3 regions of the Pantoea sp. GABEPS69 genome follow, and region 3 is predicted to be linked to each of the others. Evidence: predicted binding sites of a transcription regulator. Region 3 holds the regulator's gene; each other region holds the start of a gene.

Region 1 (10,598 bases), 1.9 Mb from region 3:
GCCTGCTGCAGGATCATCCGCGCTATCAGGAAGTGGCGTCGCAGGGGCTGTTTATTCGCGATTCAGAGCAGGATCGCCCCGAGCGTTCGGTGTTCTGGGACGATGAAGGATCGCACCTCGACTTTACGCATCCGCAGGCGGTGCGCTGGTGGCAGGAGAACGTCACCGCGCAGCTGCTGGAGAAGGGCATCGACGCGACCTGGAACGACAACAACGAATATGAAATGTGGGACGGTGAAGCGCGCTGCCACGGTTTCGGGCAGAGCATCGCCATTAAACACATTCGCCCGGTGATGCCGCTGCTGATGATGCGCGCTTCGCTGGAGGCGCAGCAGCGCTTCGCGCCGGAGAAGCGGCCCTATCTGATCTCCCGTTCCGGCTGCGCCGGGATGCAGCGCTACGTGCAGACGTGGAGCGGAGATAACCGCACCAGCTGGCAGACGCTGCGCTACAACATCCGCATGGGACTGGGCATGAGCCTTTCAGGCTTGTTTAACGTCGGTCACGACGTCGGCGGCTTCTCCGGCGACAAGCCGGACGCCGAGCTTTTTGTGCGCTGGGTGCAGAACGGCGTGATGCATCCGCGCTTCACCATCCACTCCTGGAACGACGATCACACCGTGAACGAGCCCTGGATGTATCCGGAGGTGACGCCGCTAATCCGCGAGGCGATTCGTCTGCGCTACCGCCTGATGCCCTATCTCTACACGCTGCTGTGGCAGGCGAGCGCGCAGGATGAGCCGATGCTGCGTCCCACTTTCCTCGATCACGAAGAGGACAGCGAGACGTACCGGGAAAACGACGACTTTCTGCTGGGGCGCGATCTGCTGGTGGCCAGCGTGGTGGAGGAGGGCAGCCGCGAGCGCGAGGTCTATCTGCCGCACAACGCTCACGGCTGGTATGACTGGCACAGCGGCCAGTGGCTGGCGGGCGGTCAGACCGTGACGCTGGACGCGCCGCTCGATCGCTTGCCGCTGCTGGCGCGCGCCGGTTCCGCCATTCCGCTGGGACGCTGCGAAAGCACCACCGATGCGCGGCTCGACAGCGTGCGCGAACTGCAGCTGTGGCCTGCGCCGGGCGAAGCGCGCACTGAGGGCGAGTTTTTCGACGACGACGGCGAGAGTCACGGCTGGCGGCAGGGCAATGCGCTCTGGGTGCGCTGGGCGCTGATCAGCAGCAGCGATCGTCTTGAGCTGACGCTGGAGAAGCGCGGCGACTATCAGCCAGCGTGGCGTGAGATTGAGGTGTTGCTGCCTGCTGGCGAGCAGCGCGAGCTGTGGATCAACGGCGAGAAGGGCGGGCGGTTTAGCTTGTAAAAACGAAGAAGAGATGTTTGCGAGCGAGGCGCGAAAGCAGGTGAGATGGCCCGATCGCAAAGTCGCTTTACGCATCCTTGCTCGCTCGGCCCGCGACATCCCTGTCGCGGGACGCTTTGCTCTTCGGGCCATCTCACCCGCTTATTGACTTTTTATGCTGTCTGTACGCCTTTAAAGGCAACAACAGAGGTACTAGTTAGCGCCGTGGCTTTCCGCATTCATACGCGCCAGATCTTTATCGATCAGGAACAGGCCTTCGCCTTTGTTGCCCACCAGCGCCAGCTTATCCAGTACGGTTTTGAACAGCTTCTCTTCTTCGTGCTGCTCAGCCACGTACCACTGCAGGAAATTAAAGGTGGAGTAGTCGAGCGAGGTAATGGCCGCATGCGCCAGCTCGTTGATCTTGCGCGTAATCAGCTTCTCGTGCTCCAGCGCCTGCTCCAGTAGCTCCGGCAGCGAGTTATAGGCGACCGGCGGCGCGGCGATAGAGCCCAGCACCGGCATCGCGCCGGTGTCGCTCAGGTAGTCGAACAGGCGCTGCATATGCTCCATCTCTTCGCGGGAATGCTCTTTCAGAAACGCCGCTGCGCCTTCCAGACCTTTATCGCTGCACCACGCGCTCATCTGTAAATAGAGATTCGCGGAGAAAAATTCGAGGTTAAGTTGATCGTTAAGACGAGCGGTCATTTCAGCAGTCAGCATGAGCGATTCCTTTATAGAAGCAGAATAAGTAAACAGGTGAGAAGTGGTGAATTATGCACCATGAGGCGTAGCGAAAGATAGTTTTTTACTTGAAAATCACATTTTATCTAATTGATTTAAATAGAATTATTTAGCTATTTGAATGCGAGCGATTATCATTCCTCGATCAGTTGCGCTTCGCACTACGTTAGTGCGAAGCATTTGCGCGTTGATGGTGCAGCGCGGCTTATTTCCTGTTGCGATGCAAAAAAAGAGCGATATTCGCCGCGTCAGGCTGCCGCTGAAAAATATAAAACGGTGCAGATTTAATCGATTATTTATTTAAAAGCCAAAGAGAGGAAAACTTTATTTTCAAAAGAGACGTTATGCGGCGGCTGGCATAAATCCTGCAACCGTCAGAGTTCCATATATCGCAACTGATAAACTATTCGCAGGGAATAACCATGTCTGAAGAAAAAATAACGCTGACAGGCGAACGGGTTTCAGCCAGCAAAGGAAGTTATCTGGCGCTGATTGTGGCTATCCTCTTTTTTTCAGGATTGCTGTACCAGGTCGACGGCTTCCACTGGCTGGGCGCCTTTGACTTTACCACGCTCGGCGGCAGCTTCGGCACCATGAAGGATCCCGCCAGCAATACCTTTCTCGGCGCGGGCGGACTGAGCGCCAAAGCGGGCTTTCTCTTCGCGCTCTCGCTGACGCCGACCGTCATGCTGGCGCTGGGCGTGCTGGAAATCTTCACCCACTACGGCGCAATGCGCGCGGCGCACAAGCTGCTGACGCCGCTGCTGCAGCCGCTGATGGGGCTGCCGGGGCGCTGCGGGCTGGCACTGATCACCGATCTGCAGAGCACCGATGCGGGCGCCGCGCTGACCAAAGAGATGTATGACCGCGGACAGGTAACGAAAAAAGATATTGTGGTAATGAGCGCCTGGCAATATTCCGGCGCAGGATTGATCAATAACTATTTTGCTATCGGGTCGGCGCTGTTCGCCTCAATGACGCTGCCGATTATTATTCCGCTCGCCTTGATGTTCGTTCTTAAATTTGTCGGTGCGGCGCTGACGCGTTGTGTGTTAAACAGTGTTTATAAAAAGGATTTCAGCGATGGAAAATAACGGCGCGGTAAAAAGCAGTCACAACCCTTTTGATATTTTTGTCGCCGGCGCGCGCAAAGGTTTTCATATTGCCATTCATAACCTGATGCCAAACGTAGTGATGGCCTATGTGCTGGCAGAAGTGCTTAATTTACTCGGTATTATGCCGTTCCTCGGCCAGCTGTTCGCGCCGGTGATGGGGCTGTTCGGCCTGCCGGGCGAAGCGATTACCGTGCTGCTTACCGCCTGGCTCTCCTCTTCAGCCGGTACCGGCGTAGCGGTAAGCCTGCTGACGAAAGGGGTGCTGACCGGCGCGGATGTCACTATTCTGGCGCCCGCCATTTTCCTGATGGGATCGCAGCTGCAGTACATGGGCCGCCTGCTGGGCGTGGCCGACGTGCCGAAAAAATACTGGCCGCTGCTGATGCTGGTAAGCGTTATCAATGCGGCGATCGCGATGTTCGTTATGCGTCTTTTTGTTTAGGAGAGAAGCGGTGTCAAAGGTCTTAGAGCACTATCACTATCTGCATGAGATTCCAGAACTGGGCTTTCAGGAATTTAAAACGTCCGCCTACATTGCCGATCAGCTTGAGAAAGCCGGGCTGAAGGTGACGCGCAATATCAATCAGACCACCGGCATCGTGGCGGAGATCGACAGCGGCGTACCGGGGCCGGTGCTGGCGCTGCGTGCCGATATGGACGCGCTCGGCCATATCATCGACGGCGTCGCCTGCGCGCGCCATACCTGCGGCCATGACGGCCACTCTTCCGTGGTGCTGACCGCTGCGCAGGAGCTGCTGGCGGAGGGTGCGGTGAAAAAAGGCCGGCTGAAAATTCTCTTTCAGCCGGCCGAAGAGCTCGGCGCCGGCGCACTGGCGATGATAGAGGGCGGCGCGCTGGATGACGTGGAGATGATCTTCGGTTTCCATCTGCGGCCGCTGGAGGAGTGCGTGGTAGGCCAGGCGACGCCGGCGGTGCTCTACTCCGCCTGCTCGACGCTGGAGGCCACCATTAAAGGCGCGCCCGCGCACGCCGCGCGTCCGCATCTCGGCGTCAACGCGCTGGACGCGGCAGTGCAGGCGGTCAATGCGGTCAACGCGATTCATCTCTCGCCGGGGCTTAACTGGAGCGTGAAGGCGACTCGCTTTCTCTGCGACGCCGGCGTCACTAACTCGGTGCCCGACGAGGCGCGCGTGGTCTGGGATCTGCGTTCGCAGGAGAACGCGCCGATGGAGGTGCTGAAGGAGAAGGTCACGCAGGCGATTCAGCACAGCGTTGCGGCGCTGGGCGCGACGGCGCAGGTGGTGGTGCTGAAAGAGATGCCGGCGGCGGAGATCCATGATGAAGCGACGGCGGTAATCCGCGCGGCGATTACCGAGGTGCTGGGCGCAGAGGGATTGCTGGAGGCGAAAACCACGCCGGGCAGCGAAGATTTCTTTTTCTATCCGGTTAAGCGCCCGCACGTCAAGGCGGGCTTCTGGGGGCTCGGCACCAACCTGACGCCGGGTCTGCACCATCCCGACATGCGCTTCGATCTCAACGCGCTGGAGATCGGGGTGAATATCTTTAAATCCTGCGTAAAAAGGGTGCTGGGGTAAATAAGAGGCCGTCCGCCCGCATGCCTGCGGGCGGCGCTGAAATTTTCCCGGCCCTGTTCGCCGCCGCGCGCAAAATATTGTATGCTATGCCGCCTTAACGAAGACTGGGTAACCGGAATCGCCGCCAATGTAGAACGCGCATCAACCACCGCCTTCTGACGCCGTTGCGTCACGCCTGGCTCCGTTTACCTGCCGGATTTCCGGCCATCATGATTACTCTGCAGCGTCCTCCTGTGTGACGTTGCCTCGATGAGAAGAACTCACTCATGTCTAATTTCATGCAAGAGGTGGCGCGCCGCCGCACCTTTGCGATCATTTCGCACCCCGATGCCGGTAAAACCACCATCACTGAAAAAGTGCTGCTGTTCGGACAGGCTATCCAGACCGCCGGTACGGTAAAAGGTCGCGGCTCGAGCCAGCACGCCAAATCGGACTGGATGGAGATGGAGAAGCAGCGCGGCATCTCTATTACCACCTCCGTTATGCAGTTCCCCTACCGCGAGAGCCTGGTCAACCTGCTCGACACGCCGGGGCACGAAGACTTCTCGGAAGATACCTACCGTACTCTGACGGCGGTGGACTGCTGCCTTATGGTGATCGACGCGGCCAAAGGGGTCGAGGATCGTACCCGTAAGCTGATGGAAGTCACCCGTCTGCGCGACACGCCGATTCTGACCTTTATGAACAAGCTCGACCGCGACATCCGCGATCCGATGGAACTGCTGGACGAAGTGGAGAGCGAGCTGAAAATCGCCTGCGCCCCCATTACCTGGCCTATCGGCTGCGGCAAGCTGTTCAAAGGCGTTTACCACCTCTATAACGACGAAACCTATCTCTACCAGACGGGTAAAGGCCACACCATTCAGGAAGTGCGCATCGTCAAAGGGCTGGATAATCCGGAGCTGGACAGCGCGGTCGGCGAAGAGCTGGCGGCGCAGCTGCGCGAAGAGCTGGAGCTGGTTAAAGGCGCGTCGCACGAGTTCGATCGCGAGCTGTTCCTGAGCGGCGATATCACGCCGGTCTTTTTCGGCACCGCGCTGGGCAACTTCGGCGTCGATCATATGCTCGACGGCCTGGTCTCCTGGGCGCCCGCGCCGATGCCGCGTGCGACCGACGTGCGTACCGTCACCGCGCAGGAAGAGAAGTTCACCGGTTTCGTGTTCAAGATTCAGGCGAACATGGACCCGAAACACCGCGACCGCGTCGCCTTTATGCGCGTGGTTTCCGGTAAATATGAAAAAGGCATGAAGCTGCGTCAGGTGCGCACCGGCAAAGATGTGGTGATCTCCGACGCGCTGACCTTTATGGCGGGCGACCGCTCGCACGTGGAAGAGGCCTGGCCGGGCGACATCATCGGTCTGCACAACCACGGCACCATTCAAATCGGCGACACCTTTACCCAGGGCGAGAACATGAAGTTCACCGGCATTCCGAACTTCGCCCCGGAACTGTTCCGTCGCATCCGCCTGCGCGATCCGCTCAAGCAGAAACAGCTGCTGAAAGGGCTGGTGCAGCTGTCGGAAGAGGGCGCGGTGCAGGTGTTCCGTCCGGTGCACAATAACGATCTGATCGTGGGCGCGGTGGGCGTGCTGCAGTTCGACGTCGTCGTGGCGCGTCTGAAAAGCGAATACAACGTCGAAGCGATCTACGAAGCGATCAACGTCTCGACGGCGCGCTGGGTCGAGTGCAGCGATGCGAAGAAATTCGAAGAGTTCCAGCGTAAAAACGAGGTCAACCTCGCGCTGGACGGCGGCGACAATCTGACCTACATCGCACCGACCATGGTTAACCTCAACATCACGCAAGAGCGCTATCCTGACGTGATTTTCCGTAAAACGCGCGAGCATTAATCCGCGCTGCAACAGGGCCGCCCAGCTTTGGCTGGCCCTGTTCTCCCTCTCCAGACTCCTCCTAAAAACTCTGTTTTTTCGCTTAACTGGCGTGCTATCAACCAGTTATTCAAGCAAAACGCCAAACACCGACTATGATTATTCTGTCGGACGGGAAAAGAGAAATTGCTTCTCGCTTACGTCCAACGATGCAGCAGCGCCGTTTGCTGCTGTTGCGCCCACGGTTGTGGGTGAGCTCACTGACAGAAGGAAGATATCGATGAATAAGACTAAGATTGCCCAAACGCTGATGGCGGTAATGGTTGGTTCCGCCCTGTTAAGCGGCAGCGCCCTGGCTGACGACTCGCTGACGCAAAAAGCGCAGCAAAGTGCGGACAACGCCGGTGCGAAAATCAATAGTTCTATGAAAAAAGTCGATGGATTTATGGATGACAGCGCCGTCACTGCAAAAGCCAAAGCGGCTCTGGTAGATGACGAAGCAATAAAAAGTACGGATATCTCCGTGAAAACCCATGATGGCGTAGTGACCCTGAGCGGTTTTGTCACCTCGCAGGATCAGGCTGAAAAAGCCGTCGCCGTTGTGAAAAACGTAGAAGGTGTTAAATCCGTCAGCGACAGACTGCACGTTAAAGACAGCAAATCACAAAGTATGAAGGGATATGCCGGGGATGCGGCAACGACTAGCGAAATTAAAGCTAAACTGTTAGCCGACGACATCGTCCCGTCACGTAACGTCAAGGTAGAAACCACTGACGGCGTGGTCCAGCTTTCAGGAACCGTCGCCACTAAAGCGCAGTCGGATCGCGCTGAAAGTATCGCGAAAGCCATTGAAGGCGTTAAAAGCGTTAAGAATGACCTGACTGTGAAGTCTTAACGTCGTGAGCGCGGCGTCCGCGTGGCGCCGCGCTGACAAAACAAAACCCAAACTGGGAAGAAACGAGCAGTTCGATTTCACTATGGTAAGGAGAGGCTTATGTTTCGTTGGGGTATTATTTTTCTGGTAATTGCACTGATCGCGGCGGCGTTAGGATTTGGCGGCCTCGCCGGTACGGCAGCATGGGCGGCTAAAGTTGTCTTCGTTGTTGGTATTATCCTGTTCCTCGTGAGCCTGTTTACCGGCCGCAAACGACCCTGACCGGTTGTGTCATTCTGATCTTCGCAACGAGCATGCATAAAGCGGAGACCAGCCAGCCGCCGCGCCGCGTAAAGGAAAACGCACCAGGCGCGGCGGCTGCCGCCAGTTTTTTCGGCGGCAGGTCAGGAGTAAAACATGGCTGGTTCTCCGGGATGCTGTCGACCTAAAGCGGATAAACGCAACGGCAAACCTCAGAACCCTTTCTGAGGAACAGAAGTGGGTATCCGGATCCCTGTAACGCTGGGCGCGATTGAGCCCTTAGCCCTTTCCCCGTTCAAAGCGCGAAAAATCGCCCTGGTGTGCGAAGGCGGCGGCCAGCGCGGCATTTTCACCGCAGGCGTGCTGGATGAGTTTCAGCGGGCCAAATTCAATCCCTTCGATCTCTTTATCGGCACCTCGGCCGGCGCGCAGAATCTCTCCGCCTTTGTCTGCGGACAGCAGGGCTACGCGCGGCGCGTCATTACCCGTTACACCACCAGCAAACTCTTTTTCGATCCGCTGCGTTTCGTGCGCGGCGGCAACTTGATCGATCTCGACTGGCTGATAGACGTAACCCAGCGCGAACTGCCGCTGGCGCTGGACAGCGCGAAGCTGCTGTTCGACGGCGGGCGCGAGTTTTATATGTGCGCCTGTCGCAGCGACGACTACTCGCCCGGCTACTTTGCGCCGACCAGCGCCAACTGGCACGATCTGATTAAGGCGTCGAGCGCCATCCCCGGCTTTTACCGTCTTGGCGTCGATCTGGAAGGCATCAGCTATCTCGACGGCGGCATCAGCGATGCCATTCCCGTGCGCGAAGCAGCGCGACGCGGCGCTGACACCATCGTGGTGATCCGCACCGTGCCGTCGCAGATGTTCTATACGCCAAAATGGATGAAGCGCATGGAGCGCTGGCTCAACGCCAGCGCGCTGCAGCCGATGATCAATATCCTGCATCACCATGAAGCGAGCTACCGCGAGATTCAGCAGTTTATCGAGCAGCCGCCCGACGACCTGCGTATCATCGAAATCTATCCGCCGCATGTGCTGGCGAGTATGGCGCTGGGCAGCCGCGTCGCCGCGTTAAATCAGGATTATCATCTGGGACGGCGCTGCGGCCGCTACTTCCTCGCCACGCTGGGGCAGTGGCTCAGCGACGCCGAGCCGTTTGTGCGCTATACCACCGTTACGCCGCCCGCGCCGGTCGCCAACGCGCCCGACAACCGGCCGATTATGACGCCGCCGGTGGCGGGCAATGATGCAGACTACGATGAAGGTTCGCTGGCATGAGATTTACCGATACCCACTGCCATTTCGATTTCCCGCCCTTTGTCGGCGATGAGCCTGCCAGCCTCGCGCGCGCCGCCGAAGCGGGCGTGGAGCGCATTATCGTGCCGGCGGTGGAGGCCAGCCGCTTTGCGCGCATCATTTCGCTGGCGGAGCAGCATGCCGCTCTCTACGCCGCGCTCGGCCTGCATCCCATCGCCATTGAGCGCCACGAGGATGCCCATCTTGAGCAGCTGGAAAACTGGCTGCGGCAGCAACCGGCGAAGCTAACGGCGATAGGAGAGATCGGCCTCGACCTCTATATGGAGAATCCGCAGTTTGCGCGCCAGGAGTTTTTGCTCGACGCGCAGCTGCGGCTGGCGAAGCAGTATGATTTGCCGGTGATCCTGCATTCGCGCCGCACCCACGACAAGCTGGCGCTGCACCTGCGCCGTCACGATCTGCCGCGCCGCGGCGTGGTGCACGGCTTTGCCGGCAGCCTGCAGCAGGCGCAGGCGTTTATCAAACTCGGCTACGCGATCGGCGTCGGCGGCACTCTGACCTATGAACGCGCCAGCAAAACTCGTAATACGCTGGCGCAGCTGCCGCTCGACGCGCTGCTGCTGGAGACCGACGCGCCCGATATGCCGCTGCACGGCTTTCAGGGCGAGCCGAACCGACCGGAGCGGGCGCGTCTGGTGTGGCAAACCCTGTGCGAACTACGCCCGGAGCCGCCGCAGGTTATTGCCGAGGCGCTGTGGCGCAATACGCGCACGCTGTTCAACCTGCCTGACTAAACATCTCCTGATGTGATAATAGTAACATTACGCTTCTCTGCGTTATAATAACGCTATTGCCAACAGTTCCTGACGGTGGTGTGATGAAATACACATTATCTGCCGCCTCATGTTGTTAGAATTATCACATTACACCGGCGCTTCCGCGTCTGTTTGTTATCTGGAGAACACCATGACTGACATTACCGCCGCCGCGCAGCGCGCGCTGCAACTGATGGACCTGACTACTCTGAATGAAGACGATACCGATGAGAAGGTAATCGCGCTTTGCCGTCAGGCGAAATCGCCAGCGGGCAACACCGCCGCCATCTGTATTTATCCGCGCTTTATTCCGGTCGCACGTAAAGCGCTGCGCGAGCAGGGCACACCCGATATCCGCATCGCCACCGTCACTAACTTCCCGCACGGCAACGACGATATCGACATCGCGCTGGCGGAAACCCGCGCCGCCATCGCCTACGGCGCGGATGAAGTCGACGTGGTGTTCCCTTACCGCGCGCTGATCGCCGGCAACGGCCAGATCGGTTTCGATCTGGTGAAAGCCTGCAAAGAGGCGTGCGCGCAGGCTAACGTGCTGCTGAAGGTCATCATTGAAAGCGGCGAACTGAAAGAAGAGGCGCTGATCCGTCAGGCTTCTGAGATCGCCATCGACGCAGGCGCGGACTTTATCAAGACCTCTACCGGCAAGGTGCCGGTCAACGCCACGCCGGAAGTGGCGCAGATCATGATGAGCGTTATCCGCGACAAAGGCGTGAAAGAGAAGGTGGGCTTTAAGCCGGCGGGCGGCGTGCGCACGGCGGATGATGCGGCCATCTACCTCAAGCTGGCGGACGATATCCTTGGCGAAGGCTGGGCCGACGC
Region 2 (10,598 bases), 720 kb from region 3:
AACTTCATCAATTGGGCTATAGTTTGCGCCCTGTCGCCACAATGTACACTTCGCGCGAACGAGATCGCGAAGCGTCCGGCTTACGAATTTTCACTTTCGTAAACAGGGAGCGAATTTCCCGCAGGTATTCATCGAAGCCATCTCCCTGAAACACTTTCACTACAAAACTGCCGCCCGGCGCCAGGATATCCCGACACATTTCGAGCGCCAGTTCAACCAAATACATCGACCGGGGAATATCGACTGCCGGCGTCCCGCTCATGTTGGGCGCCATATCCGACATGACCACCTGCACTTTTTGATCGCCTACGCGATCGAGCAGCGCCTTGATCACCGATTCTTCACGAAAATCGCCCTGAAGGAAATCGACGCCGACGATAGGATCCATCGGCAGAATATCGCAGGCGATAACGCGTCCCGAAGAGCCGATCTGCTGGACCACATACTGCGACCAGCCGCCGGGCGCCGCACCCAGATCTACCACGGTCATACCGGGTTTGAAAAGCTTGTCACCCTGTTGTATTTCATCAAGTTTAAACCAGGCGCGCGAACGCAACCCCTTTTTCTGTGCCTGAAGCACATATTTATCGCTAAAGTGTTCCTGTAGCCAGCGGCTGGAGCTGGCCGAACGCTTTTTACCCGTCATAATTTTCTCAACTAAATCGTCATCGCAGCGATAAACCTGCACGCAATGGGTTGCGTTGATTTGGTGATAACCCCGAGATGGCGGTAGAATGAACCGTTTTCAATCCCTGAGTAAGCAAAAAATACGATGAATCTAAGTACCAAACAAAAACAGCACCTGAAAGGCCTCGCCCATCCACTGAAACCCGTGGTCATGATCGGCGGCAACGGCCTGACCGAAGGCGTGCTGGCCGAAATCGAATCCGCGCTGGAACATCACGAACTGATCAAGGTGAAAATTGCCTCGGAAGACCGTGAAACCAAACAGCTGATCGTTGAGGCTATCGTGCGTGAGACCAAAGCCGGCAACGTGCAGGTGATCGGCAAAACGCTGGTGCTGTATCGCCCTTCTAAAGAGAGCAAGATTTCTCTGCCGCGCTAAAGGCGTCGCCGGGCAACCGGCCAGAGAAAGTGCCATGCTCCCGCATGGGTTAAAAGGCCGCATCGCGGCCTTTTCCATTCTTTACATAATGCTTCGACGCTTTTCAAAGCGTAGCTCTCTCTTAAAGGTATTCCACTTTAAGAATTTCATACTCAACATCGCCGCCCGGGGTTTTGATGATGGTCACATCGTCCACCTCTTTTCCTACCAGACCGCGCGCCATCGGCGAGTTGACCGAAATCAGATTTTGCTTAAAGTCCGCTTCGTCGTCGCCCACGATGCGATAGGTCGACTCTTCGTCGGTATCGGTGTTGAGCACGGTTACGGTCGCGCCGAAGATCACGCGGCCGTTGTTCGGAATGGTGGTGACGTCGATAACCTGCGCGTTAGACAACTTGGCTTCGATCTCCTGAATACGACCTTCGCAAAACCCTTGCTCTTCGCGCGCGGCGTGATACTCCGCGTTCTCTTTCAGATCGCCGTGCTCACGTGCTTCAGCGATTGAGGCGATGATGCGCGGGCGTTTAACGGTTTTCAGCTCGTTCAGCTCTTCGCGCAGCTTTTCGGCGCCCCTTAACGTCATCGGAATCTGATTCATTTAAGCTCCTCGCTCTCTTTCCTGTTTTAACGGCGTCATCCTGACCAGTGTCCACAGAAAAACCGGTTCTGCAGGGCCTGACCCTCGTTTTGCAAATAAAAGAATCCTGACCCGGAAAAGGTTCCAGGCCAGAATCTGGTTTTGCATTTTGATACGTATTTTAACCCAGAGTTCCCTGCGGGTCATCGTTTACTTTCCACCGCTGCGGGACGTAGTATTGACGGCTTCACCTGCCAGTTACCGCGAGATTATGCGATTTTCACGACTTGTTACCGGACTAACCTGTGCGTTTATGCTGCAGGCACAAGCAGCGCCCGTAGATGAATACATGCAGTATTTGCCGGATGGCGCCAATCTGGCGCTGATGGTGCAGAAAATCGGCGCCAGCACCCCAATAATCGATTATCACGGCAAACAGATGGCGTTGCCCGCCAGCACCATGAAGGTGATTACCGCGCTGGCGGCGCTGCTGGAGCTGGGCGGCGACTATCGCTTCCAGACTACGCTGGAAACCAAAGGCGCCATCAGCGACGGCACGCTAAACGGCGATCTGGTCGCGCGCTTTGCCGGCGATCCGACGCTGGGTCGACAGGATCTGCGCAATATGGTCGCCGCGCTGAAAAAGCAGGGCGTCACCCATATCAAAGGCAACCTGGTGATCGACACCTCGGTGTTCGCCAGCCATGACATGGCGCCGGGCTGGCCGTGGAACGATCTGACGCAGTGCTTCAGCGCGCCGCCAGGCGCCGCTATCGTCGATAAAAACTGCTTCTCCGTGTCGCTCTACAGCGCCAGCACGCCGGGCGAAACCGCCTTCGTGCGTATCGCCTCTTACTACCCCGCCCATATGTTCAGCCAGGTGCGCACCCTCGGCCGCAACAGCGGCGAAGCGCAGTATTGCGAGCTGGACGTGGTGCCGGGCGAGCTCAACCGCTATACGCTGACCGGCTGCATGCGCCAGCGCGCGGAGCCGCTGCCGCTGGCGTTCGCCGTACAGGACGACGCCGCCTGGGCCGGAGAGATCCTGAAGCAGGAGCTGCGTCAGGCTGATATCGACTACAGCGGTCACCTGGTACGCCAGACGCAGGTCACGTCGCCGGGCACCGTGCTGGCGTCCACCCAGTCCGCGCCGCTGCATTCGCTGCTGCATACTATGCTGAAAAAGTCAGACAACATGATTGCCGACACGGTGTTCCGCACTATCGGCCATCACTATTTCAACGTGCCCGGCACCTTCCGCGCCGGATCGGACGCTATCCGCCGTATCCTGCGCGAGAAAGCCAACATTGATTTAGGCAACAGCATTCAGGTGGATGGATCGGGGCTGTCGCGCCATGACCTCATCGCGCCGGATACCATGATGCAGGTGTTGCAGTACATTGCGAAAAACGACGCGACGCTGGACTACATCTCCATGCTGCCGCTGGCGGGCCACGACGGCACGCTGCAATATCGCGGCGGCCTGCACGAGGCGGGCGTGGACGGCAAAGTGTCGGCGAAAACCGGCTCGCTGCAGGGTGTCTATAATTTGGCTGGCTTTATCACCACCGCCAGCGGCGCGCGCGTCGCCTTTGTGCAGTACCTGTCGGGCTATGCGGTGCCGCCGCAGGACCAGCGCACGCGGCGTATTCCGCTGGTACGCTTTGAGAGCCGTCTCTATCGGGATATCTATCAGAACAACTAACGCATGAAAATATTGATCGTTGAGGACGATGTACTGCTGCAGGGCGGTCTGAGCCAGGCGCTGAGCAGCCAGGGTTACGCCGTTGACTGCGCCTCCAGCGCCGCCGAGGCGGACGCGCTGCTGCACAGCGCGCAGTACAGCCTGATCGTGCTGGATCTCGGCCTGCCGGATCGCGACGGCGGCGATCTGCTGCGGCAGTGGCGGCGAGCGGGTGTCGATCTGCCGGTGCTGATCCTGACCGCGCGCGACGCGCTCAGCGATCGCGTGGAGGGGCTCGACGCCGGCGCCGACGACTATCTGATCAAGCCGCTGGCGCTGGCGGAGCTGCAGGCGCGCGTGCGCGCCCTGATCCGCCGCTATCAGGGCCACAGCGATAACCTGCTGCGCCAGGGCGATCTTACGCTGAACCTCTCTTCGCAGCAGGTGCTGCTGGAGAATCAGCCGCTTGACGTTACGCCCAAAGAGTTCGCGCTGCTGACGCGTCTGCTGATGCGCATCGGACAAAATGTGCATCGCGAAACGCTGCAGCAGGATCTCTACAGCTGGCAGGACGATACCGGCTCTAACACGCTAGAGGTGCATATCCATAATCTGCGCCGCAAGCTGGGCAAAGATCGCATTAAAACCGTGCGCGGCGTCGGCTACCGGCTGGAGAACCGCGAATGAACAGCATGCGTCAGCGCTTGCTGATTATGCTGGCGCTGATTCTGCTCACCTGTCAGATCATGAGCGCCTTCTGGCTGTGGCACGAAAGCCGCGAGCAGATCAGCTTTCTCGTCAACGAAACCCTCTCCGCTAAGGCGCGCAACGATCGCGTCGAAAATGAGATCCGCGAAGCGATCGCCTCGCTGCTGCTGCCCTCTGTCGTCATGGTCGGCCTGACGCTGGTGCTCTCCTTCTGGGCGATTAGCTGGATCGTGCGTCCGCTGCGCGCGCTGCAGACCAGCCTGGCGCAGCGCTCCGCCGACAACCTGACGCCGCTCGCCATTCAGTCCGATATGGAAGAGGTGGTGGCGGTAACCGGCGCGATTAACCAGCTGCTGGCGCGCCTCGATCACACGCTGCAGCAGGAGCGGCTTTTCACGGCGGACGCCGCGCATGAGCTGCGCACCCCGCTCGCCGGACTGCGCCTGCATCTTGAGCTGTTGCAGCAGCAGGGCGTGCCGCACAGCGAAATGCTGGTGGCGCGTATCGATCAGTTGATGCATACCGTCGAGCAGCTGCTGATGCTGGCGCGCGCCAGCCAGGCGCTGGCCAGCGGGCATGCGCAGGCGATTCACTGGCAGGCGGACATTTTGCAGCCGCTGCAGCCGGAGATGCGCGAACTGGTTGAACTGCGTCAGCAGCAGCTTAGCTGGCCGGACAAGGCGGTGGCGCAAAGCCAGGGCGAACCGGTGCTGCTGCGTCTGCTGCTGCGCAATCTGCTGGAGAACGCCTCGCGCTATAGCCCGACGGAGAGTCAGATTGAAATCAGGCTCGAAGAGAGCGACGGCCATATCGTCCTCAGCGTGATTGATGAGGGGCCAGGCATCGATCCCGATGCGGCGGAAGAGCTGACCAAAGCGTTTCGCCGTCGCGATCAGCGCTACGGCGGCAGCGGCCTGGGGCTGAATATCGTGCTGCGTATTTTGCAGATGCACTATGGCGAGCTAAAGCTGATCAATCGCAGCGATCGCAGCGGGCTGATTGCCCGCTGCGTGCTGCCGTTACGGCTTAACTGATTAGAAGTGCGTATTCAGGCTGACGTAATAAGTACGGCCAGACTCATTGTAGGTATTCGCGCCCGCGCCATACAGATAAGAGTTGGTGTTGGCGTTGCCGGTAGTCTGGGCGTTGCCCTGGCGGTAGTGGCGCTTATCGAACAGGTTGTCGATGCCGAGCGTCACGCTGGCGTATTTATTAACGTCATAAGTGCCGCTCAGGCCGACCACTGAGTAAGGACTCACCTCATCGGTCGCGCTGCCGGTAACGGCATTGCCTTTGTAATCATACTTCTTCGGCACCTGCTTGCCGTACCAGGTCAGGGTGGTTTGCAGAGACAAATCCTGCGTCGCCTGCCAGCTCAGCGTTGAGTTGAGCGTATAGTCGGGAATAATCGACAGGCGATCGCCGGTCTCTTTATTCTTGCTCTGCAACATATAAGTGAAGTTGTTATTCCACGCGATGCTCTCCGTCACGGGAATATTCACCGAGCCCTCCAGCCCTTCCACCACCGCTTTCGGCACGTTCTCCCACTTATAAATGTCGGTGGTGCCGTTCGAGGCTTTGCCGGACGGCCCATAGCCCGCTTCGATCTTGTTGCGATAGTCGTTGCGGAACCAGGTCAGCCCCGCCTGATAGCCTTCATGCTTCCACTCCAGGCCAATCTCTTTATTGATGCTGTTTTCCGCTTTCAGGTCTCTGTTGCCCTGCAGATAGCAGGCGCCGGTGCTGGCCGCGCAGCCCTGGCCGTTGCTGTAGAGCAGATAGTTGGGGTTGGTCTGATAAAGGCTCGGCGCTTTATAGGCGCGCCCGATGCCCATCTTCAGCGTGAAATCGTCCCCTAAGCCCTGGGAAAGGTTAAGCGACGGGCTCCAGTTATCGCCGACGATAGAGTGGTGATCGAAGCGCAGGCTTGGCGTCAGCATGGTGCTGTCGGTCAGCTCCATATTGTCTTCGGCGAACAGCGAAAAAATTTCCGCCTGCGAATAGGGGCTGCGTCCGCTGCTGGCGATACCTGGCACCGCGCCGTTAGAGGCGGCCTGCGTGGTCGACGAAGGATCTTTCATCCGCTGCTGGTTCCACTCGATGCCGAGGGTGGCGGTCTGATTTACCAGCATCTCGAACGGCACGCTGACTTCGCTGTGCAGCAGCACATCGTCCAGCTCGATGGTATTGAAGCCGCTGTTGGAGAAGATGCCTTCGGTGCCGCCCGCCAGCCCTTCGTTGATGCGCGAGTTGCGGGTATTTTCATAGCGCGCGTAGCTGTTGGTGCTGATGCCGTTATCCCAGGCGCCGGTCCACTTCACTGCAAAGTTCTGCCGATAGAGGCGGTTAGTCTCTTTGCCATACAGGCTTTTCACCAGCGCGCTGGTGTTGGTGTTCTGGGTGTCGCCAGCATAGAGGTTGCCCTGACGGCTGTAGCCCGCCTGAAACTCCAGCGCCTGCATCGGCGCGAACGCCCAGCGCAGCAGCGCGTTGATATCTTTATTGACCACCCCTTCGCGCCCGCCCGGATAGCTGCCGGCGTAGGTGCCGGTGCGGTCCGCCGCATGCCCTTCGTTGATGTCATACGCGTCCGCCTGGGTTTTCGCCAGGTTGCCGTAGAGTCGGAAGCTGACGTCGTCGCCCAGCGGCCCTTCCAGGCTGAAGTTGGTGCGGCGCGTCGCGCCCTCGTCCTTATGCTCCGGCACGTTGTAATAGGCGTTCCAGGATCCGTGCCACTGCTTGTCGTCATACTTTTTGGTAATGATATTCACCACGCCGCCCGCCGCGCCGTTGCCGTAGCGCACCGCTGCCGGCCCGCGGATCACCTCGATACGTTCGATCATCTCCGGCGGCACCCAGTTGGTGTCGCCGCGCGTATCGCGTTCGCCGCGCCAGCCGAGACGCACCGAGTTGCGGCTGGAGACCGGCATGCCGTCCACTAGGATCAGAGTATTTTCCGGCCCCATGCCGCGAATATCGATCTGGCGATTGTTGCCGCGCTGGCCGCTGGTGGAGTTGCCGGTCAGATTGACGCCCGGCATGGTGCGGATGATCTCCGATACGTCGCGCGCAGGCGGTCGCTTTTTAATCTCGTCGGCGGTGATGGTGGAGACGCCCGGCGCCTGCAGGTTCTGCTGCGCCGCGCTGACCACCAGGGTATCGCCGACGTCGGCAGTTGAAGCAGTGCTGGTGTCGGCAGCCTGCACGCTGGTCGCGGCCAGGCCGAGTTCAATGAGAATGGCTAATGACAAACGGGATAATGTAGGCATTTTTTATATTCCTGGATTGCCTGCGGAAACCTCACCGTCTCCTGCGGGCGCGCCGGTAAAAGAGTCTTTCCTTGCGAGCAAGCATTCCAGCCGCGCCCAGGCTCTCCTTTGCGGAACATCTGTCTGACAATACAGGCGGATGAGGCTGGCGGAACGCGCGCGCTCCTTGATGTCGGAGCGGAAAACACCCTATTGCAAATGCAAATAATTATCAATAGTATTCTTCATAACATCCGCGCACCTTCAGGTGCTTCTGGCCCAGTAAATAAGCTCTCTATGACGTGGTTAACCAACGAAACCGGCAGTGAATCCTGGTGGCGAACATTACAGCAGCAGGGTCTTCCCTTAATCGAACCCGCCGGGCGCGGTGAATGCGCCGTCACCTTTTTCTGGCGCGATCCGCAGGGAAGCGAAGCCACCTCCTCTACCCGTCGCGTCTGGATCAATATCACCGGCGTCACCGATCATCATCAGCGCGCCGCGCCCCGCTCGCTTAGCCGCATCCCTGGCACCGACGTCTGGTTCTGGCGCACGCAGCTGCCCGCCAGCTGGCGCGGCAGCTACTGCCTGATGCCCGACAGCGATCCCGCCGATTTTGAGGGCGAGCCGGATATGACGACCCTGCGCGCCTGGTGGCGCGAAAAATTCCCCACCGCGCAGGCGGATGCGCTGAACCCGCAGCGCGGCTGGGCGGGCGGACGCGGCATGCATGTCTCGCCGCTGCATCTGCCGGACGCGCCCGATCAGCGCGTCTGGCAGGCGGTCGACAGCGGTCGCGCGCCCGCGCTGCCGCTTCAGCATCATATCTGGCACAGCGCGCGCCTCGGCAATCGCCGTTCGGTGTGGATTTACGCCACCGGCGACGCGCAGCCGACCGCACGTCCGCTGGCGCTGCTGCTGGACGGCCAGTTCTGGGCTAACAGCATGCCGATCGCCTGGCCGCTGCAACAGCTCACCGACGCTGGCGAACTCCCGCCGGCGGTCTACGTCATGATCGATATCATCGACCGCGAACACCGCAGCCGCGAACTGCCCTGCAATCCCGACTTCTGGCTGGCCCTGCAGGAAGAGCTGCTGCCGCAGCTGCAGGGCTGGGCGCCGCATCGCGTCAGCGCCGCTGAGACGCTGGTGAGCGGGCAGAGCTTCGGCGGGCTGTCGTCCGTCTACGCCGCGCTTAACTGGCCGCACCATTTCGGCGGCGCCATCAGCCTCTCCGGTTCGTTCTGGTGGCCGGAACGCGGTCAGCCCAACGGCAGGCTGATCCAGCAGCTGCAGCAGGGCGAATACCGTCTCGCGCCATCGCGCATCTATCTGGAAGCGGGACGCCGCGAACAGCTGATATTCAAAGCAAACCAGCAGCTTCAACAGGACCTGTCCGCCGCAGGGCATCAGGTCGTTTTTCATCCGGTCGACGGGGGCCACGACGCGCTGTGCTGGCGCGGCGGGCTGCTCAATGGACTGAAAGCAATGTGGCAACATCTTCTTTAAATCGCCTGGCTAGCCCGACTGTTGCGGGCAGGAGACCGATATGCAACCTAATCCCTTTGACGATCCGCAGCAGGATTGTCTCGTGCTGATCAACGATCGCCAGCAGTACAGCCTCTGGCCCGCTTTTCGCGCCCTGCCCGCTGGCTGGCGCTGCCTCTTCGGCCCGCAGCCGCAGGCGGAATGTTTGAGCTGGCTCAACGCGAACTGGCGCGATATTCGCCCGGCCCACCCGAGCACGCACCGGAGCGACCATGTCTGAGACGCTGATGAACCCATACCATACCGACCAGAAAATCCTGCCGCTGGTGGCGGCGCAGCCCGGCATCTGGATGGCCGACCAGCTGTCGCAGCAGACTAACGCCTATGCGGTCGCGCACTTTGTCGAGCTGCGAGGCGAGCTGGACAGCGCGCTGCTGAGCAAGGCGATCGTCGCTGGAATGCAAGAGGCGGATACGCTAAACATGGCGTTCGGCGAGCTTGAGGGTGAGGCGGTGCAGTGGCTGTCGCCGCAAACCTTTCTCCTGCCTGAGATCGTCGACCTGCGTCAGCACGCCGATCCAGAGGCCGCCGCGCGCCATCTGATGCGCGTCGATATGGCTGGCGATCTGCGCGTGCTGAGCGGCGCGCCGCTGTGGCATCACCAGCTGATGCGGCTGGGAGAGCAGCGCTGGTTCTGGTATCAGCGCTATCATCATCTGGTGGTGGACGGCTTTAGCTTTACCGCCCTGACGCGCCGCATCGCTAACCTCTATACCGCGTGGATGCGCAACGAAACGCCGGAACCGACGCCTTTTACGCCCTTCAGCGAGGTGGTAGAGGAGTATCAGCGCTATCAGGCTTCGCCGAACTGGCAGCGGGATCGCGACTTCTGGCGCGAAAAGAGCGCGCAGCTGCCGCCGCCCGCCTCGATTTCTTCCCTGCCGCTGGCCGGACAGAGCGCCAGCACCGCGCTGCTGCGTCACACTTTCTCACTGGAGAGTGCGCGCTTTCAGTCGCTGGTTCAGCAGCTGGAGGTCAGCGCGGCTGACGCCGCCTTTGCGCTGGTGGCGCTGTGGCTGGCGCGCCTGAGCGGCCAGAACGATTTCGCCGCCGGCTTTATCTTTATGCGCCGCATCGGCTCGGCGGCGCTCTGCGCCACCGGACCGGTGATTAACGTGCTGCCGATGGCGGTGCATTACGATCCCGCTCAGCCGCTCGGCGCGCTGGCCCGCCAGCTGGCCGCAGAAGTGAAAAAGATGCGTCGTCATCAGCGCTTCGACGCCGAGCAGGTGCAGCGCGACGCCGGACGGCTCGGCGACGGCGATCCGCTTTACGGCCCGGTAATCAACCTGAAGATGTTCGACTATCAGCTCGACTTCAACGGGGTGGAAGGGATAACGCATCAGCTCGCCTCCGGGCCGGTGCGCGACCTCGAGATCGCGATCTACCTCAGCGAACAGGGCGAGCTGACGCTGGAGCTGCTGGCTAATGCGGAACGCTATCAGGAAACAACGCTGACGCAGCACGCCAGCCGTTTCGATCTGCTGCTGCGGCAGCTGGCGGCGCAGCCGGAGCGCCCCTGCGGCGAACTGGATCTGCTGACCGAAGCGGAACATCAGCAGCTGGAGAGCATCAATCAGACCGCGATGGCGCTGCCAGCGGCCACGCTCGACAGCCTGCTGCAGGCGCAGGCGCGGCGCACCCCGGACGCGCCCGCGCTGGCGGACGATAGCCACCGGCTCAGCTACCGCGAGATGCGGCAGCAGGTCGAGGCGCTGGGACAGCAGCTGATCGCCAGCGGCGTGCGGCGCGGCGATATCGTCGCCG
Region 3 (10,598 bases):
GCGCTGACTTCCGCGAAGAAGCCAATAAGCAGTACAAGCGACTGGTGCTGGGCAAAGAGGTACGCCTGCGCAACGCTTACGTGATCCGCGCCGAGCGCGTGGCAAAAGATGAAGAGGGGAATATCACCTGCATCTACTGCACCTGCGACGTCGATACCCTGAGCAAAGATCCGGCTGACGGCCGCAAGGTGAAAGGCGTGATCCACTGGGTCTCCGCCGACCATGCGCTGCCGGCGGAATTCCGCCTTTACGATCGCCTGTTCAGCGTGCCGAATCCAGGCGCGGAAGAGGATTTCCTGACCACCATCAACCCGAATTCGCTGGAAATTCGTCAGGGATTCGTCGAGCCAGGTTTGCAGAACGCCAGCCCGGAAGCGCCTTACCAGTTTGAGCGTGAAGGCTACTTCTGTGCCGACAGCCACTATTCGCGTCCGAACCAGCTGGTGTTTAACCGCACCGTGGGTCTGCGCGATACCTGGGCGAAAATCGGCGATTAAATTTTTGCATTAACGGCATGATAAAATTACTACAGGGCGAGCAATCGCCCTTTTTTATATCTGCAATTAGCTGCAAGGCAATTTTTTGTTCTGTAACAAATGATTACCGCTTGTCTGACCAGTCTGGGAGTTGTCTGAGTTAACGAAAATTAATCAATTTCCAGATGTGAATTTCGTTTTTTCAGGTAGGCTATTCGCTCTTTGAAGAGGCTATGCGGGCATAAAAAGGAAAAATGATGACGGCTCTTGGTCAGGAAGCAAAACACAGCGTGGTAGTTTTACATCAGTTAATCGAACGTATATTCAATCAGCCTTCAGGCGAAGACGATACCTTCGAACTGCTGCTTTCGCACTTCCATCCCGATTTCCGCATGGTCACGCCGCAGGGTCGGCTGCTCGATTTGAATCAAACGGAAGAGTTGTTTCGTCAGCTACAGGGGCGTCGCGAAGGCATGCGCATCGCCACCAGCGAACACGCGGTAATCTCTCAGGGCAAAGATGAGGTCACTATTCAGTATCGCGAGCTGCAGATGATTAACGGCAGCGATCAGGCGCGCATCTCGCTGGCGATCCTCGACTGCACCACGTCGATTCCCCGCTGGCGCTATCTGCACGAAACGCTGGTCGGCTGACGGCATAAAAAAAGCCGGTACACAGACCGGCTTATAGAATTACTGCATAGCACACATCTTTACTGATCGTGGAGCGTTTCGTCTTCGCGGCAATCGCCCAGCGAGCAGTGTCCATAGAGATAGAGGCTGTGGTTCGTCAGCTTGATGCCGTGGCGGGTAGCAATATCTCGCTGGCGCGATTCGATTGATTCGTCGCTAAATTCGATAACTTTACCGCAGTCGAGGCAGATCAGGTGATCGTGATGATGCTGCTGGGTCAGTTCGAAAACCGATTTTCCGCCTTCGAAGTTATGACGCGTCACGATGCCCGCATCGTCAAACTGGTTCAGTACGCGATAAACGGTAGCCAGACCAATCTCTTCGCCCATATCAATCAGGCGTTTATACAGATCTTCCGCGCTGACGTGATGGCACTGAGGTTCCTGAAGCACTTCCAGAATTTTAAGTCTGGGCAGCGTGACTTTCAGGCCAGCCTTCTTTAATGCGGTGTTGTTGTCAGTCATGCGGATATTGTCCTGTTACTTTGCTGGTTACTTGAGGCGCCTTGCCTTGAATGTCGTTCGGTGTCTATTCTCATTTGCGTCTCATTATAGAGGTGAAGTTTTGAAATGAAAACCGAGGGAAACGCCTGAAATCAACACGGGCTGTAAGAAGATGCGTAACGGCGCCGGGCGGAGAAATGCAGGAGGTTCGTTATCATCTCGCTAACTTCCTGACCTCGCGGAAGAAATAAGCAGATAACCGATGTGGGTATTGTACAGAATCAGAGATAAAAGTTAAAAATCTGTAGCTATTATTTCTATAGGAAAAACCATTAACTCAATGTGAGCCAGCGCCCACATTGAGTATGTGGGTAATCAGGCTTCGATGATCGCCTGCAGCTGCAGCTCATCGGAAATCTGCTTAACCCAGGCCTCGACGCGCTGATTGGTCAGTTCCGGCTGACGATCTTCGTCAATCGCCAGGCCGAGGAAGTGCTTGTCGTCCGCCAGACCTTTAGAGGCTTCGAAATGGTAGCCTTCGGTCGGCCAGTGGCCGACGATCACCGCGCCGTTCGGCTCGATAATGTCGCGAATGGTGCCCATCGCGTCGCAGAAATATTCCGCATAGTCTTCCTGATCGCCGCAGCCGAAAAGCGCGACCAGCTTGCCGTTGAAATCGATCTCTTCCAGCGTCGGGAAGAAGTCGTCCCAGTCGCACTGCGCTTCGCCGTAGTACCAGGTCGGAATGCCCAGCAGCAGGATATCGAACGCCTCGAGATCTTCTTTCGTGCTCTTGGCAATGTCATGCACTTCCGCAACCTCTTTGCCCAGTTGTTTCTGGATCATTTTTGCAATGTTTTCGGTGTTGCCGGTATCGCTGCCAAAGAAGATGCCTACGATTGCCATGGGGTAAATAACCTCTTAAATCCTGATAATGAGTGCATGCGCAGAGCGCACAATTAAGCGAATGATAGCAGAGCGGGCAAAAGGGCGGAACTCGAAAAGCCGCTCCATTTGCTTCTGCGTGCGCTTTGCGCTATTCAGCCCAGTTTGAGTTGCGCCAGCAGCATTTGTTCAATCAGTTCGCTGCGGCTGATATTGCGCTGCTCAGCCAGGGTGTTTAACGCATCCACGGCTTCGCTGGTCATTTTGAGTTCGACACGACGCAGCCCGCGCACTTTGTCACGTTTCAGTTGATTGCGCTTATTGATGCGCAGCTGTTCATCACGCGAGAGCGGACTGGTTTTCGGTCGACCGGGCCGACGCTCGTTTGCAAACAGATCCAGCGTAGTGCGGTCAGTGTGTTCTTTTGCCATGGGTTAGTAAAACTAGCGGCGCGAGCAGGCGCGTTTATAACGAAATGGGCCATTGCCGCGGCAAAAAAATGAGCAGCGGCAAAATTTAGCGCGCCATCATACTCCAGCCGAAGTGATGACGCCAATGCTAAACCGCGAACGGCAAGCTTTTGCTTTTAAAGCGCAAAAAAGCGGCGGACGCTGCGCAATACGGCATCAGGTTTCTCGGCGTGCACCCAGTGGCCGGCGCCGCTGATGACGTGCGCATGCGCGGCGGGAAACTGACGTAGCAGCGCGTCGCGATGCTGGTTGTCGAGATAGGGCGAGTCGCCGCCGCGTATAAAGAGCGCGGGATGCGGCCAGGGCGGCACCGCTTCCCAGCCAGATATTGTAGCGTAATTTTCCCATAGCGCCGGAACGTTGAAGCGCCACTCGCCATCCTGAAACGATTTGAGAATAAACTGGATGACGCCTTCTTCCTTTATATGAGCACGCATCACCTGCGCGGCCTCGCTGCGCTGGCGCACGCCCGCGTCGCTAACGGCACGGATGGCGGCGAAAATCTCGTCGTGGCGTCGCGTCTGATAATCTACCGGCGCGATGTCGATCATCACCAGCCTCTCCAGGCGCTGTGGCGCCAGCGCGCTCATCGCCATGGCGATTTTTCCGCCCATTGAGTGGCCGATAACGGCGACGCGATCGATCTGGTGCGCATCCAGGGTGTCGAGCATATCCTGCGCCATGGCGCGATAGCTCATCTCGTCGGCGCGCGGCGACAGGCCGTGGTTGCGCACATCTACCTGTATCAGCGGGCCCGCGTCTTTCAGGCCGCGCGCCAGCACGCCGAGGTTATCCAGACTGCCGAACAGGCCGTGAATAAACAGGATGGGCAAGGAAGCAGCGATTGATTGGTCAGTTTGCAGACGAGCATTTAAAATCATGGCAAAGTTCTTAAGATGGGGACCTTGGGTTAGGTTATCATGCTTTCACCTTTCCAGGCGCGACGACACGGCAGGCTTTAGGGCATATTCCGACTTTTGCCGTCTGAGCGTGCGAAGGCTATCAGCCCGCCTGGATTTAACTTTATAATCCTTATGTTAGAACCCGCCTGTCTCGCCAGCAACCGAGCGTTGCAACGGCGTTTTTCAGGCTGGCGTGGTTCTGTCACGAGTCGAAACCGTACGGAAAAAGATGAAAACGATCGAAGTTGACGAAGACCTCTACCGCTATATCGCCAGCCACACGCAACATATCGGCGAGAGCGCCTCTGACATTTTACGGCGGATGCTAAAATTTAATGCCGGTCAAAGTGCGCCTGCGGCAGCGGCGCCGTTAGCCGCTGGCGACGCGGCGCAAAAAACGATCCAGCCTGTGCGCGCGGAAAACCGCCCGCAGGATCGCGTGCGCGCCGTGCGTGAGCTGCTGCTGTCCGACGAATATGCCGAACAGAAGAAAGCGGTTAATCGCTTTATGATGGTTCTTTCAACGCTCTATCGTCTTGATCCTTCGGCGTTTGCTGAAGCCACTGCGTCGCTGCAGGGCCGTACTCGCGTCTATTTTGCGGGCGACGAGCAAACGCTGTTGCAAAATGGCACCCATACTAAGCCGAAGCATGTCCCCGGCACGCCGTACTGGGTGATCACCAATACCAATACCGGCCGTAAATGCAGCATGGTGGAACACATCATGGTCTCAATGCAGTTCCCGCAGGAGCTGGCAGAGAAAGTTTGCGGCACCATTTAAACTGAAGCGTCAGGGAGAAGCGCCAATGGCCAGTCACCCCCGTGCCGGGCAACCCGCCCAGCAGAGCGATTTGATTAACGTTGCACAGTTAACATCACAGTATTATGTCCTGCAGCCCGACGTGGCGAATCCGGACCATGCGGTGAAATTCGGCACCTCCGGGCATCGCGGCAGCGCAGGACGCCAGAGCTTTAACGAGCACCATATTCTGGCGATCGCGCAGGCCATCGCGGAAGAGCGCAAGAAAAACGGCATTACCGGACCCTGCTATGTCGGTAAAGATACGCACGCGCTCTCTGAGCCGGCGATTCTGTCGGTGCTGGAAGTGCTGGCCGCCAACGGCGTAGACGTCATCGTGCAGCAGGACAACGGCTACACGCCGACGCCGGCTATCTCCAACGCTATTCTTGAGCACAACAAGCAGGGCGGCGCGCAGGCGGACGGCATCGTGATTACGCCGTCGCACAACCCGCCGGAAGATGGCGGCATCAAGTACAACCCGCCGAACGGCGGCCCGGCCGACACCAACGTGACCAAAGTGGTCGAAGATCGCGCCAACCAGCTGATTAAAGCGGGCCTGCAAGAGGTCAAACGTCTGCCGCTGGATCAGGCATGGGCAAGCGGCCGCATCGTCGAGAAAGATCTGATCCAGCCTTACGTAGAAGGGCTGGCACAGGTGATCGACTTCGCCGCTATCCAGAAAGCGGGCCTGAAGCTGGGCGTCGATCCGCTGGGCGGCTCCGGCATGGAGTACTGGAAGCGCATCGCCGAGCACTATCAGCTCGATCTGACCATCGTGAACGACGCCATCGACCAGACCTTCCGCTTTATGCATCTGGATAAAGATGGCGTGGTGCGCATGGACTGCTCTTCCGAATGCGCCATGGCGGGCCTGCTGGCCTATAAAGACAAATTCGATCTGGCGTTCGGCAACGACCCGGACTATGACCGTCACGGCATCGTTACGCCGGCGGGCCTGATGAACCCGAACCACTATCTGGCCGTGGCGATCAACTATCTGTTCCAGCATCGTCCGCAGTGGGGCAAAGAGGTCGCCGTCGGTAAAACGCTGGTCTCCAGCGCGATGATCGACCGCGTAGTTAACGATATCGGCCGTAAGCTGGTGGAAGTGCCGGTGGGCTTTAAGTGGTTCGTCGACGGTCTGTTCGACGGCAGCTTCGGCTTCGGCGGCGAAGAGAGCGCGGGTGCCTCTTTCCTGCGTTTCGACGGCTCCGCCTGGTCGACCGATAAAGACGGCATCATTCTCTGCCTGCTGGCGGCGGAAATCACCGCGGTTACCGGCAAAAACCCGCAGCAGCACTACGACGAGCTGGCTGCACGCTTCGGCGCGCCGAGCTACAACCGTCTGCAGGCGCCTGCGACCTCTGCGCAGAAAGCGGCGCTGTCGAAGCTGTCGCCGGAGATGGTCAGCGCCGACACCCTGGCGGGCGATCCGATCACCGCGCGCCTGACGGCGGCGCCGGGCAACGGCGCCTCTATCGGCGGTCTGAAAGTGATGACGGAAAACGGCTGGTTCGCCGCGCGTCCGTCAGGCACCGAAGACGCCTACAAGATCTACTGCGAAAGCTTCCTGGGCGCGGAGCATCGCGCGCAGATCGAGAAAGAAGCGGTAGAGATCGTCAGCGAAGTGCTGAAAAACGCCTGATAATATTGAGCTGGCTGGTAAACCAGAGGGTTTTTCAGGCGGCTCAATAGTCAAAACGCGGATGGTATGGACCGAAGAGCAAAGCGTCCCGCGACAGGGACAAAAACGCCGGGAGCGTTTTTGAACAACGCAGCGCGTTAGCCCGTTTACGGGCGCACATCAGGGATGAGATGCGTAATCGCGCGGGCCGAGCGAGCATGGAGCCATGGACTTTGCGATCGGTCCATGTCATCCGCGTCTGCACAGTGACACAAGCATCAAGCGCCCCCTGGGCGCTTTTTTTATGGCATAAAGCGGTAGCCGATGCCGGTTTCAGTCAGCAGATGCTTCGGCTGCGCCGGATCCGCCTCCAGCTTCTGCCGCAGATGCGCCATATAGATGCGCAGATAGTGGCTGTGCTCCACCGCATTCGGCCCCCAGACCTGACTCAACAGCTGGCGCTGCGTCAGCACCTTCCCGATATTGCTCAGCAGCACGCCCAGCAGACGAAACTCAATCGGCGTCAGATGCACCTCGCGATCGGCGCGCACCACGCGGCGCGCGGCGAGATCGACGCTAACGTCGGCGAAACGGATCACCGGCTCCGGCTGCTGGCCGGGATGACGACGCAGCGCCACGCGCACGCGCGCCAGCAGCTCGCCAATACCGAAAGGCTTGGTCAGATAGTCGTCTGCGCCGACGTCGAGCGCGTCGATCTTATCCTGCTCGTCTACGCGCGCCGACAGCACAATCACCGGCACGGCGCTCCACTGGCGCAGCTCGCGAATAAAGTCGCGTCCGTCGCCGTCCGGCAGGCCCAAATCGAGGATCACCAGATCGGGCTTGCGCGTCGCCGCCTCAATCAGCCCGCGCTGCAGCGTGTCGGCATCAAATACCTTCAGCGCTTCGCCTTCCAGCGCAAGGCGCACAAAGCGCCGGATCTCTTTTTCATCTTCAACGATTAGTACGGTGGCCACGCAGCGGTGCTCCATGCCTGAAAACCTGGCGCTACTGTAGCAGTAAAATATCCGGCTGCGAATTGATCATAAGGCGATCAAGTCTTTAACCATTCTGTAACTTACTTACACTATTATCTGAAGGTGAGTCTTAAAAGCGAAAAATAGTGGTCGGATGAGTAGTAAAATTACACAGGGAAGCGTAATATCTGAGCAAGATCACATTTCAGTCACAGCTCTCAAGGAGGCCAACGATGTATCAAAAGTATCCTGTGTATAAAGTCCTGTTGCGGCGCGCGCTGGTTGTCCTGCTGGGCGTCGCGGCGCTGCCGGTTATGCTGTTTCGCCAGGATCGGGCACGTTTCTACAGCTATCTTCATCGCATGTGGTGCAAAACCAGCGCTAAGCCGGTCTGGCTGGCGCAGAGTGAAGCCGCCGGCGGCGTCTTCTGGTAATCCCGTTGCATCGCAAAAAAGAGCCCGATTCCCCCATCGGGCTTTGTTGTTTCTGAAGCCCCGTCACAGAGAAAAGCCTCTCCAGCCCTGACTTGAGGCTGTTATTCATTCAATTTTCAGCTACACTTAAACCTCTACAAGATTTCGGAGGTTGTACAAGTATGAGCGTAAAAATTCCGCTGGGTATCAGTGCCTGCCTGCTGGGAGAGCAAGTCCGTTTCGACGGCGGTCATAAACGTCTGGCGTTTGCCGTCAACGAGCTTGCGCCCTTTGTACGCTTTGAACCGATCTGCCCCGAAATGGCGATAGGCCTGCCGACGCCGCGTCCGGCGCTGCGGCTGGTAAAGCAGGGCGATGAAGAGATCCATCTCTGCTTCAGCAAAGAGGGCGGCGAAGAGCTGACCCAGCAGATGAACGACTGGTCTGCGGAACGGGTTAAATCGCTGCATCACCTGTGCGGCTATATTCTGTGCGCCAAATCGCCCAGCTGCGGTATGGAGCGCGTGCGCGTCTATGAACCCGACACCAACAATAACCGTAAAGCGGGAATGGGACTGTTCGCCGAAAAACTTAAGGCGGAGCTGCCCTGGCTGCCGGTCGAAGAGGATGGCCGGCTGCACGATCCGGCGCTGCGCGAAAACTTCGTTGGACGCATCTGCGCGCTGCACGAATTTAACCAGATGTGGCGACGCGGGCTTACGCGCGCGCAGCTTATCGCCTTCCACAGCCGCTACAAGCTGCTGATGCTGGCGCATTCGCAGGAGAAATATCGCGAGCTCGGCCCGTTCGTCGCCTCAATGAGCCAGTGGGATTCGCTGGAAGCCTTCGCCTTTGAATACCGTAACCGCATGATGGAACTGCTGTCGCAGCCCGCATCGCGTCGTAACCACACCAACGTGCTGATGCATGCGCAGGGCTATTTCCGCCGTCAGCTTAGCTCGCCGCAGCGTCAGGAGCTGGCAGAGCTGATCGATCGCTATCGCTGCGGCGTGCAGCCGCTGCTGGCGCCGATCACCATGCTTAAGCACTACATGTCGCAGTATCCGCATCCCTGGCTGACGCAGCAGCGCTACTTCGATCCCTACCCGGAGGCGCTGCGCCTGCGCTACGGCCAGTAAGATGCGCACCCATTTAGTCTGGCTGCGTAACGACTTACGCGTGAACGATAATCTGGCGCTGAGCGCCGCCTGCCGCGATCCCGACGCAAAGGTGATCGCGCTGTTTATCGCCACGCCGCAGCAGTGGCGTCAGCACGATATGGCGCCGAAACAGGCGGCTTTTGTCTACGACAGCCTGCTTGAGCTGCAGCAGGCGCTGGCCGATCGCGGCATTACGCTGTTTACGCAGGCGTGCGATGATTTCGCCGCGTCGATCGATTTGCTGAGCGCTTTCTGCGAAAAGCACCGCGTCGATGCGCTGTTTTACAACTACCAGTATGAGCTGAACGAGCGCAGGCGCGACGCCGAGGCGGAAAAGCGCCTCGATAAGGCGGGTGTGATCTGCCAAGGCTTCGACGACAGCCTGCTGCTGCCGCCGGGCAGCGTACAGACCGGCGACGGCAAGATGTACAAAGTCTATACCCCGTTCAGCAAAGCCTTTGTACGGCGGCTGCAGCAGGCGCTGCCGGAGTGCGTCGCTGCGCCGAAAACGCGCGGCGACGGCGCTATTAAGGTTGGCGCCGCGCCAGCGCGTTTTGACTATCCCACCGAAGAGTATGACCGCGAACGCTTCCCGCCGGGCGAGCGTGCGGCGCTGGAGCGGCTGCGTCATTTCGCGCGCCAGCCGATCGTCGACTACAGTACGGCGCGCGATACGCCTGCGGTAGACGGCACCAGCCGCCTCTCGGTCTATCTCGCCACCGGCGTGCTGTCGCCGCGTCAGTGTCTGCATCGCGTGCTGAAAGAGCATCCGCGCGCGCTGGAGGAGAGCAACCTTTTCACCTGGCTCAACGAATTAATCTGGCGCGAGTTTTATCGTCATTTGATGGTCGCGTTTCCGGCGCTTTGCAGGCATCAGCCTTTTGTCGAATGGACGCGCCACGTTGACTGGCAGCGCAACGACGCGCACTTCGCCGCGTGGCAGGCGGGCAAAACCGGCTTTCCCATCGTGGATGCGGCGATGCGGCAGATGAAAGCGCTGGGCTGGATGCATAACCGGCTGCGCATGATCACCGCCAGCTTTCTGGTGAAGGATCTGCTGATCGACTGGCGCGAAGGGGAGCGTTACTTCATGCAAAACCTGATCGACGGCGATCTGGCGGCCAACAACGGCGGCTGGCAGTGGGCGGCGTCGACGGGAACCGATCCGGTGCCGTACTTCCGCATCTTTAACCCAACCACACAGGGCGAACGCTTCGACAGTCAGGGCGAATTTATCCGCCAGTGGCTGCCGGAGCTACAAGAGGTGCCGGACAGCGATATCCATCAGCCGCAGCGCTGGGCAGAGAAAAACCATAAGAGACTCGATTATCCGTTGCCAATCGTGGAACATAAGCAGGCCCGTAAAAAGACATTAGACGCCTTTGTGCGCGCGAAAAACGCAGCCTGAGGCGGCATGGAGCCGTTATGAATCATTACGAACTGGAAAAGATCGTCAACCAGCAGCTCAACAGCGGCGCCTTCAGCGACTACGCGCCCAACGGTCTGCAGGTTGAGGGACGAACCGAGGTTAAAACTCTGATCACCGGCGTGACCGCCTGCCAGGCGCTGGTGGATGAAGCCGTGGCGCGCAACGCCGATGCGATTCTGGTGCATCACGGCTATTTCTGGAAAAGCGAGCCGGCGGTCATCACTGGCATGAAGCGCAAACGCCTGCGCGCGCTGCTGGCGAACGATATCAATCTTTACGGCTGGCATCTGCCGCTCGACGCCCATCCGACGCTGGGTAATAACGC

What was found. The regulator Fur, encoded in region 3, represses iron uptake genes when iron is present. The targets are predictions, from matches to a motif close to ATAATAATGAGAACNACTATCAA.
Region 1: ftnA (non-heme ferritin) is a predicted target of Fur. The motif match lies at 2,155-2,177, and genes of this name have one in related genera.
Region 2: fes (enterochelin esterase) is a predicted target of Fur. The motif match lies at 7,503-7,525, and genes of this name have one in related genera.

Annotation. Positions count from the first base shown of each region.
Region 1 is NZ_CP118618.1:621,349-631,946, forward strand. It holds gene PVE98_RS03030 (glycoside hydrolase family 31 protein) at 1-1,316, shown strand, start outside; gene ftnA (non-heme ferritin) at 1,509-2,018, opposite strand; gene PVE98_RS03040 (nucleoside recognition domain-containing protein) at 2,462-3,133, shown strand; gene PVE98_RS03045 (YjiG family protein) at 3,123-3,596, shown strand; gene PVE98_RS03050 (M20 peptidase aminoacylase family protein) at 3,607-4,710, shown strand; gene prfC (peptide chain release factor 3) at 4,977-6,560, shown strand; gene osmY (molecular chaperone OsmY) at 6,820-7,434, shown strand; gene PVE98_RS03065 (DUF1328 domain-containing protein) at 7,534-7,695, shown strand; gene PVE98_RS03070 (patatin family protein) at 7,912-8,964, shown strand; gene PVE98_RS03075 (TatD family hydrolase) at 8,961-9,737, shown strand; gene deoC (deoxyribose-phosphate aldolase) at 9,910-10,598, shown strand, end outside.
Region 2 is NZ_CP118618.1:3,576,337-3,586,934, forward strand. It holds gene rlmE (23S rRNA (uridine(2552)-2'-O)-methyltransferase RlmE) at 17-646, opposite strand; gene yhbY (ribosome assembly RNA-binding protein YhbY) at 773-1,066, shown strand; gene greA (transcription elongation factor GreA) at 1,188-1,664, opposite strand; gene dacB (serine-type D-Ala-D-Ala carboxypeptidase) at 1,915-3,348, shown strand; gene pmrA (two-component system response regulator PmrA) at 3,352-4,014, shown strand; gene pmrB (two-component system sensor histidine kinase PmrB) at 4,011-5,069, shown strand; gene PVE98_RS17485 (TonB-dependent siderophore receptor) at 5,070-7,304, opposite strand; gene fes (enterochelin esterase) at 7,581-8,792, shown strand; gene PVE98_RS17495 (MbtH family protein) at 8,833-9,051, shown strand; gene PVE98_RS17500 (enterobactin synthase subunit F) at 9,044-10,598, shown strand, end outside.
Region 3 is NZ_CP118618.1:2,854,937-2,865,534, reverse strand. It holds gene glnS (glutamine--tRNA ligase) at 1-497, shown strand, start outside; gene PVE98_RS14020 (hypothetical protein) at 734-1,129, shown strand; gene fur (ferric iron uptake transcriptional regulator) at 1,189-1,632, opposite strand; gene fldA (flavodoxin FldA) at 1,987-2,517, opposite strand; gene ybfE (LexA regulated protein) at 2,652-2,927, opposite strand; gene ybfF (esterase) at 3,083-3,847, opposite strand; gene seqA (replication initiation negative regulator SeqA) at 4,098-4,649, shown strand; gene pgm (phosphoglucomutase (alpha-D-glucose-1,6-bisphosphate-dependent)) at 4,675-6,315, shown strand; gene kdpE (two-component system response regulator KdpE) at 6,597-7,271, opposite strand; gene PVE98_RS13980 (DUF2517 family protein) at 7,505-7,705, shown strand; gene PVE98_RS13975 (2-thiouracil desulfurase family protein) at 7,867-8,823, shown strand; gene phrB (deoxyribodipyrimidine photo-lyase) at 8,825-10,252, shown strand; gene PVE98_RS13965 (type 2 GTP cyclohydrolase I) at 10,270-10,598, shown strand, end outside.